Regions from separate parts of the Thioalkalivibrio sp. ALE25 genome, predicted to be linked through region 2. Evidence: predicted binding sites of a transcription regulator. Region 2 holds the regulator's gene; each other region holds the start of a gene.
The links. The regulator sigma-54, encoded in region 2, starts transcription at its own class of promoters, with help from an activator protein. The targets are predictions, from matches to a motif close to TGGCANGNTNCNTGCTT.
Positions count from the first base shown of each region.

Region 1 (3,241 bases), on a different contig from region 2:
GGCGAATGCGCTCGCCATTCGGGCTGTACACGTCGATCTGCAGCTCTTCGGTGGCGCGCTCCAGATCGACCGCGCCGTTCACCCGCCCGTCGGGCCCCAGTTCGCCAAACTCGACGGGCACCAGTACATCCTTGCCAACCAGCGAAGCCGCCTGCAGCGTCTGGTTCTGCCCCAGGGACTGCGCCAGCTTCTCGAAGGACTTGGACAGCTGCTCGATGCCGGTCACGGTGGAGAACTGCGCCATCTGGCCGAGGAAATCACCGTTATCCATCGGCTCCATCGGGTCCTGGTTCTCCAGCTGGGTGGTCATCAGCTTGAGGAAGTCGGACTGCCCGAGGCGGTCCATCTCGCCTTCCGGCTTCTTCTCCGGGCGCGACAGGCCGAGGCGATCCAGCAATTCGGGGGAAATCTGTGTCATGGCGGGCTCCTCTAGCCTTGGCCGATCTGCAATGTGCGCTGGAGCAGCTGACGCGAGGTCTCCATCACCTCGACGTTCGCTTCGTAGTTGCGCGAGGCGGACATCATGTTGGCCATCTCCTCGACCACGCTGATCGCCGGGCGGAAGATGTAGCCCTCCTCGTTCGCCTGCGGGTGGTGTGGCTCGTAGTGGGCCTGTGGCGCGGCCTGCGACTCGGTCACGCCGGCCACCCGCACGGACGTCGCCGCACCATTGGGGTTGGCCTGATCCATCACGCTCTGGAACAGCACCTGCTTGGCGCGATACGCCTCGTCCGGGTTGGTGGCGGCGGTGTTCGCGTTGGCCAGATTCGAGGCCACGGTATTCAGGCGCACCGACTGCGCCGACAGCGCCGAAGCCGAGGTATTGAACAGACTGAACATATTGCTCACGACATCGATCTCCCGATCAGGCCCGCGTTAACGGTCGCCCCTCAGGGCTTCGCGGATGCCGGAGACCCGGCGATTGAGGAATTCCAGACTGCTCTGGTACTGGATCGCGTTCTCGGCAAAGGCGGCACGTTCCATCTGCGGATCCACCGTGTTGCCATCCAGGGACGCCTGCGAAGGGACGCGATAAAGCGCCTCGGCCTGCCCGTTCATCGCCCCGGCATTGGGGTCGATATGCGCCGCCTGGCTACGCGCCATGGGCAAGTGATTGCCGCTCCCAGCCGCGGACTCGAGCACCGCGCGAAAGTCGATATCGCGCGCCTTGTAGTTCGGGGTGTCCGCATTGGCGATGTTGGAGGCCAGCAGCTCCATGCGCTGGGCGCGCACGTTGACCGCCTGCGGCAGGATGCCCATCGCCTTGTCGAGAGAGAGACTCATCGTTTCCGTCCTGTCCGCCCGTGGCGGACCCTCGCTACCAGAACCGGGACGCAGCCATTGCGGCCCTTTGCGAGGAGACCGATGCAATCGCTATGCCAGCGACGGGAATCCGTCTCGGCTGGGGACGCCCTTAGCGGGAAACGTGGGAAGGGGGCAATTCGAGTCGCGGCCGCATTGCGCGGGCGTTTCGGACCTGGCGGCCCTGCGACGGAGGGGCGTCAGGATTTGAGCCGGAGGACCGAGCCGTAGTCGGTGCGAACCGTCTCGAAGGCCTTGGTGTACGGGCCGGCCGTCTCCGAAGCGCCAAGAAACAGATAGCCGCCCGGATTCATCTGCCGGGCAATACCGTCAAGAACCTGTCGCTTGGTCTCGCCGGAGAAATAGATCAGCACGTTGCGGCAGAACACCAGGTCGAACTTGCCCAGTGCCGCGTAGCTGTCGATCAGGTTGAGCTTCTGAAAACGACAGCGCCGCTGGACCTCGGGAACGACCTTGTGGCCGTCCGTCACGGTCTCGAAGAAGCGCGCGCGGCGGCTCTCGCTCAACCCGCGCACAATACTCAGGCCGTCGTAGACCGCCCGCCGGGCGTCATCCAGGATCTTCTCCGACAGGTCCGTCCCCAGGATGGATACCGGCACCTTGCGCGGGGGGCGGGATTCCTCCCACTCGGAGACGACCATGGAGATGCTGTAGGCCTCCTGGCCACTGGAACAGCCGGAAGACCAGACCTTGATGCTGCTTCCCTTCGCAGCCAGCTCCGGCAACAACACATGCCGGAGGATCTCGAACGGAAAGCCATCGCGAAACCACGAGGTTTCGTTGGTCGTCATCGCGTCGATCACACGGGTGCGCAGCCGCGGATTCGGGGCTTGCCGCATCGCGTGCAGGAGCTCCGGCACGCTCTTGAAGTCGAACTCGTCGAGCAGCCGGGACAGTCGGCTCGACACCAGATACTGACGGCTGTCACCCAGCACCAGGCCGCAGCAGTCCTGCAGGAAGCGGGAAAACTCCTCGTAATCGCGGGAATCGATCACCGGTTCATCCCCGAGCACAGTCCATGGTGATTAGCATCCTGATGACGAGTCCTTGACAGCGGCGCCCGCGCCACGAAACGCAGGGGGAATCCCCGGTAGCGGGTTTCAGTATACGGTGTCGCAGGCGGGACACGACACTGGGCCCTTGTCGGCCATGTGACGCCGCCCCGGCCTTGCCGGGCGGCAACCCCGTTCCCCCCGGCGGTCATTCGACCTGTTGATCCTCGCGCCCGGTCTGGTCGAGCACCGCGTTGGCCAGTTCGTCGGGGTTGAATTTCGAGAGAAACGCATCGGCCCCGGCGCGCTTGACCATGTCGGTATTGAACTCGCCGCTCAACGAGGAATGCAGCAGCACCTTCAGATCTTTCAGGGCGGGATTGTCCCGGATCCGCGCCGTCAGCGTATAGCCGTCCATGCGTGGCATCTCGATGTCCGAGATCACCAGCTCGATCTGGTCGCGAACCGGGCCCTCCCCGGCCTTCTGCTCCAGGAAGTCGAGCGCCTCCTGACCATCCTTGAAAACCTCGTATTCGAACCCGAGACCGCGAATCGCCCCCTCGATCTGCTTGCGCGCCACGACCGAGTCGTCAACGATCACGACCTTGCGCCCCCCCGCTGGCGTGGCGTCCGCTCGGATGGACTCGGAGACCTCGGTCGGCAGAGGATTGACGATCGAAAGCACCCGTTCCACGTCGATGATCTCGACCAGCTTGTTGTCGATCTCGGTGACCGCGACCAGGAAGGACTCGCGCCCCGTACCACGCGGAGGGGACTTCACGTCCTGCCAGTTCACATTCACGATCCGGTCCACGGCCGATACCCAGAACCCCTGAACCGAACGGTTGAACTCGGTGACCACCACCTTCTGGTCGCCGCTGTCGCTGGCACCGGCCGCGCTGCGCAGGCCCATGGCGCGCGCCAGA
Region 1 covers NZ_KB897934.1:71,206-74,446, reverse strand. The annotation lists gene C996_RS0110150 (flagellar hook assembly protein FlgD) at 1-418, opposite strand, end outside; gene flgC (flagellar basal body rod protein FlgC) at 430-849, opposite strand; gene flgB (flagellar basal body rod protein FlgB) at 877-1,284, opposite strand; gene C996_RS0110135 (protein-glutamate O-methyltransferase CheR) at 1,503-2,318, opposite strand; gene C996_RS0110130 (chemotaxis protein CheV) at 2,524-3,241, opposite strand, start outside.
Region 1: flgB (flagellar basal body rod protein FlgB) is a predicted target of sigma-54. The motif match lies at 1,366-1,382, and genes of this name have one in related genera.

Region 2 (3,241 bases):
GGTGGAGCCCAGCTTTTCGCGCGCGGACAGGGCCTCGAAGATCGCGGTGCTGCCCGGTCCGCCGGCATCACCGCCGCCGGCGAGGAGTTCCGACAGGGCCTCCAGGGCCCGCTTCTGACTGGAGCATTCCGGCTCCAGGCGGATGCGCTCGGCGGTGATCAGCTCGGCAATGGACATGGGTCAGGAGGCCTGCTCACGGTTGCGCTGGGCGCCCTCGGCCCGGTGATGATCCTTGACCTTTTCCTTGTGCTTGATCAGCTGGCGGTCGACCTTGTCGATCAGCGCGTCGATGGCGGCGTACATGTCCTCGTGGGAGGCCTCCGCGTGGATGTGATTGCCGCTGACCTGGAGATTCGCCTCGGCCTTGTTGAACTGGTTCTGGGTCTTCTCGTGGGTCAGCACGACGTGCACGTCGATGACCTTGTCGAAGTGGCGTTCCAGCTTCGCGAACTTCTCGTTGACGTAGTCGCGCAGGGCGTCGGTGAGGTCCACATGGTGGCCGGTCAGGTTGATCTGCATGGTCGGGACTCCTTGGTTACTTGTGGCCGGTGGGCATGGAGGCCATCTGCCGGCGTTCGCTGGATGAAGGGATGTGCATCGCCTCGCGGTACTTGGCCACGGTGCGACGCGCCACATTGATGCCCCGGTCCGCCAGGATCTGGGCGAGCCGGGCATCGCTGAGCGGCTTGTTCGCGGGTTCGTCGTCGATCAATTCGCGAATCATGGCACGGATGGCGGTGGCGGAACACTCGCCACCGTCGTTGGTGCCGACATGGCTGGAGAAGAAATACTTGAACTCGAAGACCCCGCGCGGGGTGTGCATGTATTTCTGGGTGGTCACCCGGGAGATGGTCGATTCGTGCATCTCCAGGATCTCGGCGATATCGCGCAGGATCAATGGCTGCATCGCGACCTCGCCGTGTTCCAGGAAGCCTTGCTGGCGATGGACAATCGCCTCGGCGACGCGCAGCAGGGTGTCGTTGCGGCTGTGCAGGCTCTTCAGGAACCAGCGCGCCTCCTGCAGCTGGTCGCGCATGAAGGCACTGTCGCGGGCATCCGATACCTGGCGCACCATGCCGGCGTAGAGGTCGTTGATACGGATGCGTGGCGCGATTTCCGGGTTCAGCTCCACGCGCCAGCCCTCCGGGGTGTGGCGCACGTAGACATCGGGCACCACGTATTCGGAGGTGGCGGCACTGATCTGCGCGCCCGGCCGCGGGTTCAGGGTGCGGATCAGGTCCAGGGCGCGCGCCAGTTCGTCCGGGTCGCGCACACCCGACTGGCGTTGCAGGGCTTTGTAATCGCGCTTGCCCAGGCTGTCCATGCCGTGTTCCAGGATCGCCCGGGCGGCCTCGCGGGCGGGGGCGTCCGGGGCCAGTTCGCGCAGCTGAATCTCCAGGCATTCGCGCAGATCGCGCGCGCCCACGCCCAGGGGGTCGCACTGCTGGATCCAGTGCAGGACTGCCTCGACCTCATCCACGCCGACGGGCTCTTCCTCGCCGCGGCTGATGGTCTCGGCCAGCGTCTCGAGGTCGCCTTCGAGATAGCCGTCGGGGCTGATCGCGTCGATCAGGGCCGCGCCGATGCGCTGGTCGCGCGGAGTCAGGTGGCTCAGGTGCAGCTGCCACAGCAGGTGGTCCTGCAGGCCCTCGCCGTCGTCGTCGCTGGTGTTTTCCAGCGGGTCGCGGTCATCCACGCCCTTGGGGGCGGGCGGCGGTTCGTAGATGTCGTCCCAGCGGCTGTCGGTGGTGAGCTCCTCGGGAATCACGTCATCGCTGGTGGTAGTGGCCTCCATGCGGTCGCCTTCCACCACCTCGCCCTCCGCGTCCAGGCGCTCGGCCCCGCCCATGTCGTCCTCGTCTTCCACCTGTTCGAGCATGGGGTTGCTCTCCAGCGCCTGCTGGATCTCCACCTGCAGCTCGAGCGTGGACAACTGCAACAGGCGGATCGCCTGCTGCAGTTGCGGGGTCATGGTGAGCGTCTGACCCAGCTGAAGATTCAGGCCGGGTTTCAGCATTGGCTGTGCGGGTCGCGGGTGACCATAAGAGCGATCTTAAATGCTGCCTCGTGGTTTGTGCACCGGCGCGGGTTGTGCGCGTGCCGGAATCACAGGCGGAAATTCTCGCCGAGATAGACCCGGCGCACCTGGGGGTCGGCCAGTAGCTCGTCGGGTGTCCCGGCGGCCAGCAGGCGCCCCTCGCTCAGAATATAGGCCCTGTGGCAGATCCCGAGGGTCTCGCGCACGTTGTGATCGGAGATCAGAACCCCGATGCCGCGCGCTGCAAGGTGGCGAATTACATCCTGGATATCGCCCACCGAGATCGGGTCCACCCCGGCAAAGGGCTCGTCCAGGCAGATGAATTGCGGGTCACCGGCCAGGGCCCGCGCAATCTCGGCGCGCCGACGTTCGCCGCCGGACAGCGCGATCCCGGGGCTGTGGCGCACGGTCTCGAGCTGAAACTCCTCGATCAGCGCGTCGCCGATACGCCGGCGTTCGTGGCGGTCCAGTCCGGGACGCAGTTCCAGCACGGCCTGCAGGTTGTCCCACACGCTCAGGCGGCGAAAGATCGAGGCCTCCTGGGGCAGGTAGCCGAGACCGGCGCGGGCGCGCACGTGGATGGGCGCGCGGGTGATGTCGTGCCCGCCCAGGGTGATGCGCCCGGCGTTAGGGCGGATCAGCCCGACCAGGCTGTAGAAGCAGGTGGTCTTGCCGGCGCCGTTGGGACCCAGCAGGCCGACCACCTCGCCCGGTGCGAGGTCGACATCCACCTGGTCGAGCACGGTGCGCTGGCCGTAGCGCTTGGTCAGTTCGCGCCCGATCAGGCGATCACGGGCCTCGGCGGGTGCTGGCGCCGGGCTGGTGGCGGGTGCGTTCATTCGTCGTCGCGTGGCTGGATGGTGATGCGTACGCGTTCGCTGTCGTCCTCGCCGCGTTCGGCCTCGATCACGTCGGTGGTCAGGTCGTAGGTGATGCGCTTGCCGCGCGCCTCTTCGCTGGCGGTGATCACATGGGCCTGGTCGGTGAGGATCATGCGGTCATCGTTCAGCAGGTAGTCGATGCGCAGCGCGGTGGCGATGCGCATCTCGCCGGTCTCGGGGTCGGGGGATTCCAGGCGGGCCGGCTCGCCGTGGGCCTCCATCTCGTAGGGGCGACGATCCCGGGTGCGCACGTAGACCGTGTCGGCCTCCAGCGTCATGTCGCCGCGGATCACGATCACGTCCCCGGTGTAGGTGCCCAGGC
Region 2 covers NZ_KB897925.1:165,003-168,243, forward strand. The annotation lists gene C996_RS0100845 (PTS sugar transporter subunit IIA) at 1-177, opposite strand, end outside; gene hpf (ribosome hibernation-promoting factor, HPF/YfiA family) at 181-519, opposite strand; gene C996_RS0100855 (RNA polymerase factor sigma-54) at 536-2,017, opposite strand; gene lptB (LPS export ABC transporter ATP-binding protein) at 2,107-2,877, opposite strand; gene lptA (lipopolysaccharide transport periplasmic protein LptA) at 2,874-3,241, opposite strand, start outside.

Region 3 (3,241 bases), on a different contig from region 2:
CGGCGGCGGCCTCCGCGTCGGGGCCGGGGGTGTCCTGTTTGGGATCGTCGGTGTCTGCCATGCTGCGGCCCTCTATCGTTTGATGATGCGTTCCGAAATCTGGATCGCATTCAGCCCATTGGATACGCCGAACTTCCCGCGGAACATCGGGATATCTTCGACCTGCAGGGAAATCTTTTCGGGGAGATCAACCGGGATGATGTCGCCCGGCTGGATATCCAGCAGCTCGCGCACGGTCACCTCGGTCTCGGCCAGGATGGAGCTGATCTCGACCTCGGCGGTCTGGATCTCCTCCTGGAGTGCGTGCATCCAGCGCTGGTCCACGTCGGAGCGGTCCGACTGGATACCGGTGTCCAGCTGCTCGCGGATCGGCTCGATCATCGAGTACGGCAGGGTCACGTGCAGGTTGCCGCCGCCCCCGTCGAGCTCGATGTGGAACTCGCTGATCACCACGATCTCGGTCGGCGAGACGATATTCGCGAACTGCGGGTTGACCTCGGAGTTCAGGAACTCGAACTCCAGCTCCATGACCGGCTGCCAGGCCTTCTGCATGTCCTCGAACGCGCCTTCCAGCACGCCGTGCACCACCTTCATCTCCATCGGGGTGAAGTCACGCCCCTCGATGCGGGTGTAGTAGCGCCCGTCGCCGCCGAAGAAGTTGTCCACCAGGATGAACACCAGCTTCGGGTCGAACACGAACAGCCCGGTGCCGTGCAACGGATGCGCGCGCACCAGGTTCAGGCTGGTGGGCACGAACAGCGAATGCATGTACTCGGAGAACTTGGTGATGCGGGTGCCCACCACCGAGATCTCGGCGGAGCGGCGCAGCACGTTGAACAGACGGACCCGAAGGTGACGCGCGAAACGCTCGTTGATCATCTCCAGCGTGGGCATGCGCCCACGCACGATCCGGTCCTGGGTGGCGAAGTTGAATTCGCGTGCCTGGCCATCACTCGGATACGGGTCTTCGGTCTCGACGTCGCCCTCGTCCACGCCGTGCAGGAGGGCATCGATCTCGTCCTGGCTGAGGATATCCGTCTGTGCCATGACGGGGCTCCTACTGCATCACCAGTTCGTTGAACAGCACGGCCTCGACCGCGTCCGGGGCATCGCGGGAACGCAGGATCCCGGCGATCGTCTCTTTCAGTTCTTCCGCCAGGGCCTCCTTGCCCGCGCGGGTATTGAGATCCTCGTAGCGCTGTTCCGCCAGGATGCCCAGCAGGTCGTTTCGGATTGCCGGCAGGTGCCGTTCGAAGGCCTCGGCGACCGCCGGGTCATGGGTCACCAGAGCAAGTTCCGCGCGCAGGTAGCGGATGCGCCCCGGGGCCTCGATGTTCACCGTCATCGGCTCGAGGCTGGTGTACAGCCGCTCGGGCGGGCCGGCTTCGACCTGCTCGGTATCGTCACCGTCCGCCATCAGGAAGAACCAGGCGGCGGCCGCACCGCCGGCTACGAGAAACAGGACGACCAGGATCAGGACGATCAGCTTGCCCTTCCCGCCCTTCTTCGGGGCGCCGCCTTCGTCGTCGTCCAGATTGACTTCCTTCTCTGCCATATCGCACCCGCTGTCCGGTAAACCGAGGATTCGTTCTCGGTACAGACCATAGCAAGGCTGATGCCAGAAGTCGTTTTAGTCTTTGTAATCCGTAAGTTACGCTTGTTTACTGGCGGTTTTCCGGGGTAAACGCGGGCGCGGAAAACATGAAGAACGTCAAGAATCGGCCGCCCGGCCGCCGTGAAAGACGGAATCTTGGCGGCACACGGGAACATGGGGGAAGCCGGCATAAGCGCAGGAACGGGCCTGCAGCCACGGCCGCAGGCCGCGGCTGCACCCAAGCACGGCCGGTCAGGCAAACAGGTCCAGGCGCCGGTTCAGCATGGAGAGCGTGCTGCCATCGGCGGCCTCGCGGTCCTCGGCCTCGGCGGCCTCGTCATCCGCCGCGAGCGCCGTCTCGCCGGCCTCCTGCTCCGCCTGCTCCTCGGCCGCGTGGTCGGACACGGTCGCATCGTCCAGCATCAGGCCGCTTTCGGCCAGGCTGTCACGCAGGCGCGGCATGGCCGCCTCCAGCACCTCGCGGGTCACCGGATTGGCACTGATGAACTGGATACTGGTGCGATCACCCTCGACCAGCACACGCACATCCAGGCTGCCCAGTTGCGGCGGGTGCAGCTTGAGTTCGGTACGCCCGCCCTGCGCCTGGGCCAGCATGCGAACCTGGTCGGCCAGCTCCCGGGCCCCGTTGGGCTGCTGCAGGAGTCGTGTCAGATCGAGGCGCGGCAGCGCCCGCGCCCCGTCCGTCCCTTCGGCCTGCCCGAGCCCCTGGGCCGGCAGCACCCCGCTCAGGGGGTCGGAACGGCCGCGGCGCGCCTCGTCACCCCCCTGCCCCATCCACTGGGCGAGGATCTCCAGGACGTTGTCGCGGGCCATGCCTCCCTGCGCACCCATCACGTCGGGCTTCAGGGCAACCGCGCCATCGCGTCCGGCGTTGGCCTGGGCCGCTTCGACGAACAGCCGCATGACCGCGGCCGGCAGCGGCTTCACCGGCAGGGCCCGCTCCTCGCCTCCTCCCCGGGCGGGGGTACCTTCGGCGCGGGGCACCTCGGCTCGTCCCGGTTCCTGGGTCGCAGCCATCAGCGCGGCGACCGGCAAGGCATTGCCACCCCCTTCGGGATCCGCGGCCAGGGGCTGCCCGTCCAGCAAGTCCTGGAGTCGCGCCAGCATCGCCTCCAGGTCCAGGCCTTCCAGTTCCTCGCCGGGAACGCCCAGGCTGGCCAACAGCGACTCCATCTGGGGCTCCAGGATGGCCAGGAAATCCTCGCCGTCCTGGCCCTTGAGGCGGCCTTGCAGGCCTTTCAGGTCGTCCAGGCCCTGCATCGAGCTGCCGCCCAGCAGTTGCAGCAGCGGCAGCATGCCCTGGCCCGTATTCTGTGTTGCGATCATTGCCGGATCCTCGGTCTGCCGGGGTCATCCCCGGGCCTTTGCCTCAATCGATACTCAGGGTCCATTCAAGAACCCTGCCAACGCGCGTCTGCCTCGCGCGCATGGGCCTGGCGGGTGGCCCACATATCCTGTTCCGTCTGCTGGCGCCGCGCGTCATGCCGCGCGGTCTCGGCCCGCCGGCGCTCGAGCAGCTTCTCCAGCGAGAGGCTGTTTCGATGGCGTTCCAGCCACTCCTGGCGCGCCGTCTCCACCTGGGACTCGGCCGCCTGGATGCGCAGATCCTGCTGCTCCAGCGCGGAG
Region 3 covers NZ_KB897928.1:91,421-94,661, reverse strand. The annotation lists gene fliN (flagellar motor switch protein FliN) at 1-61, opposite strand, end outside; gene fliM (flagellar motor switch protein FliM) at 73-1,047, opposite strand; gene fliL (flagellar basal body-associated protein FliL) at 1,058-1,555, opposite strand; gene C996_RS0104435 (flagellar hook-length control protein FliK) at 1,847-2,941, opposite strand; gene fliJ (flagellar export protein FliJ) at 3,007-3,241, opposite strand, start outside.
Region 3: fliL (flagellar basal body-associated protein FliL) is a predicted target of sigma-54. The motif match lies at 1,605-1,621, and genes of this name have one in related genera.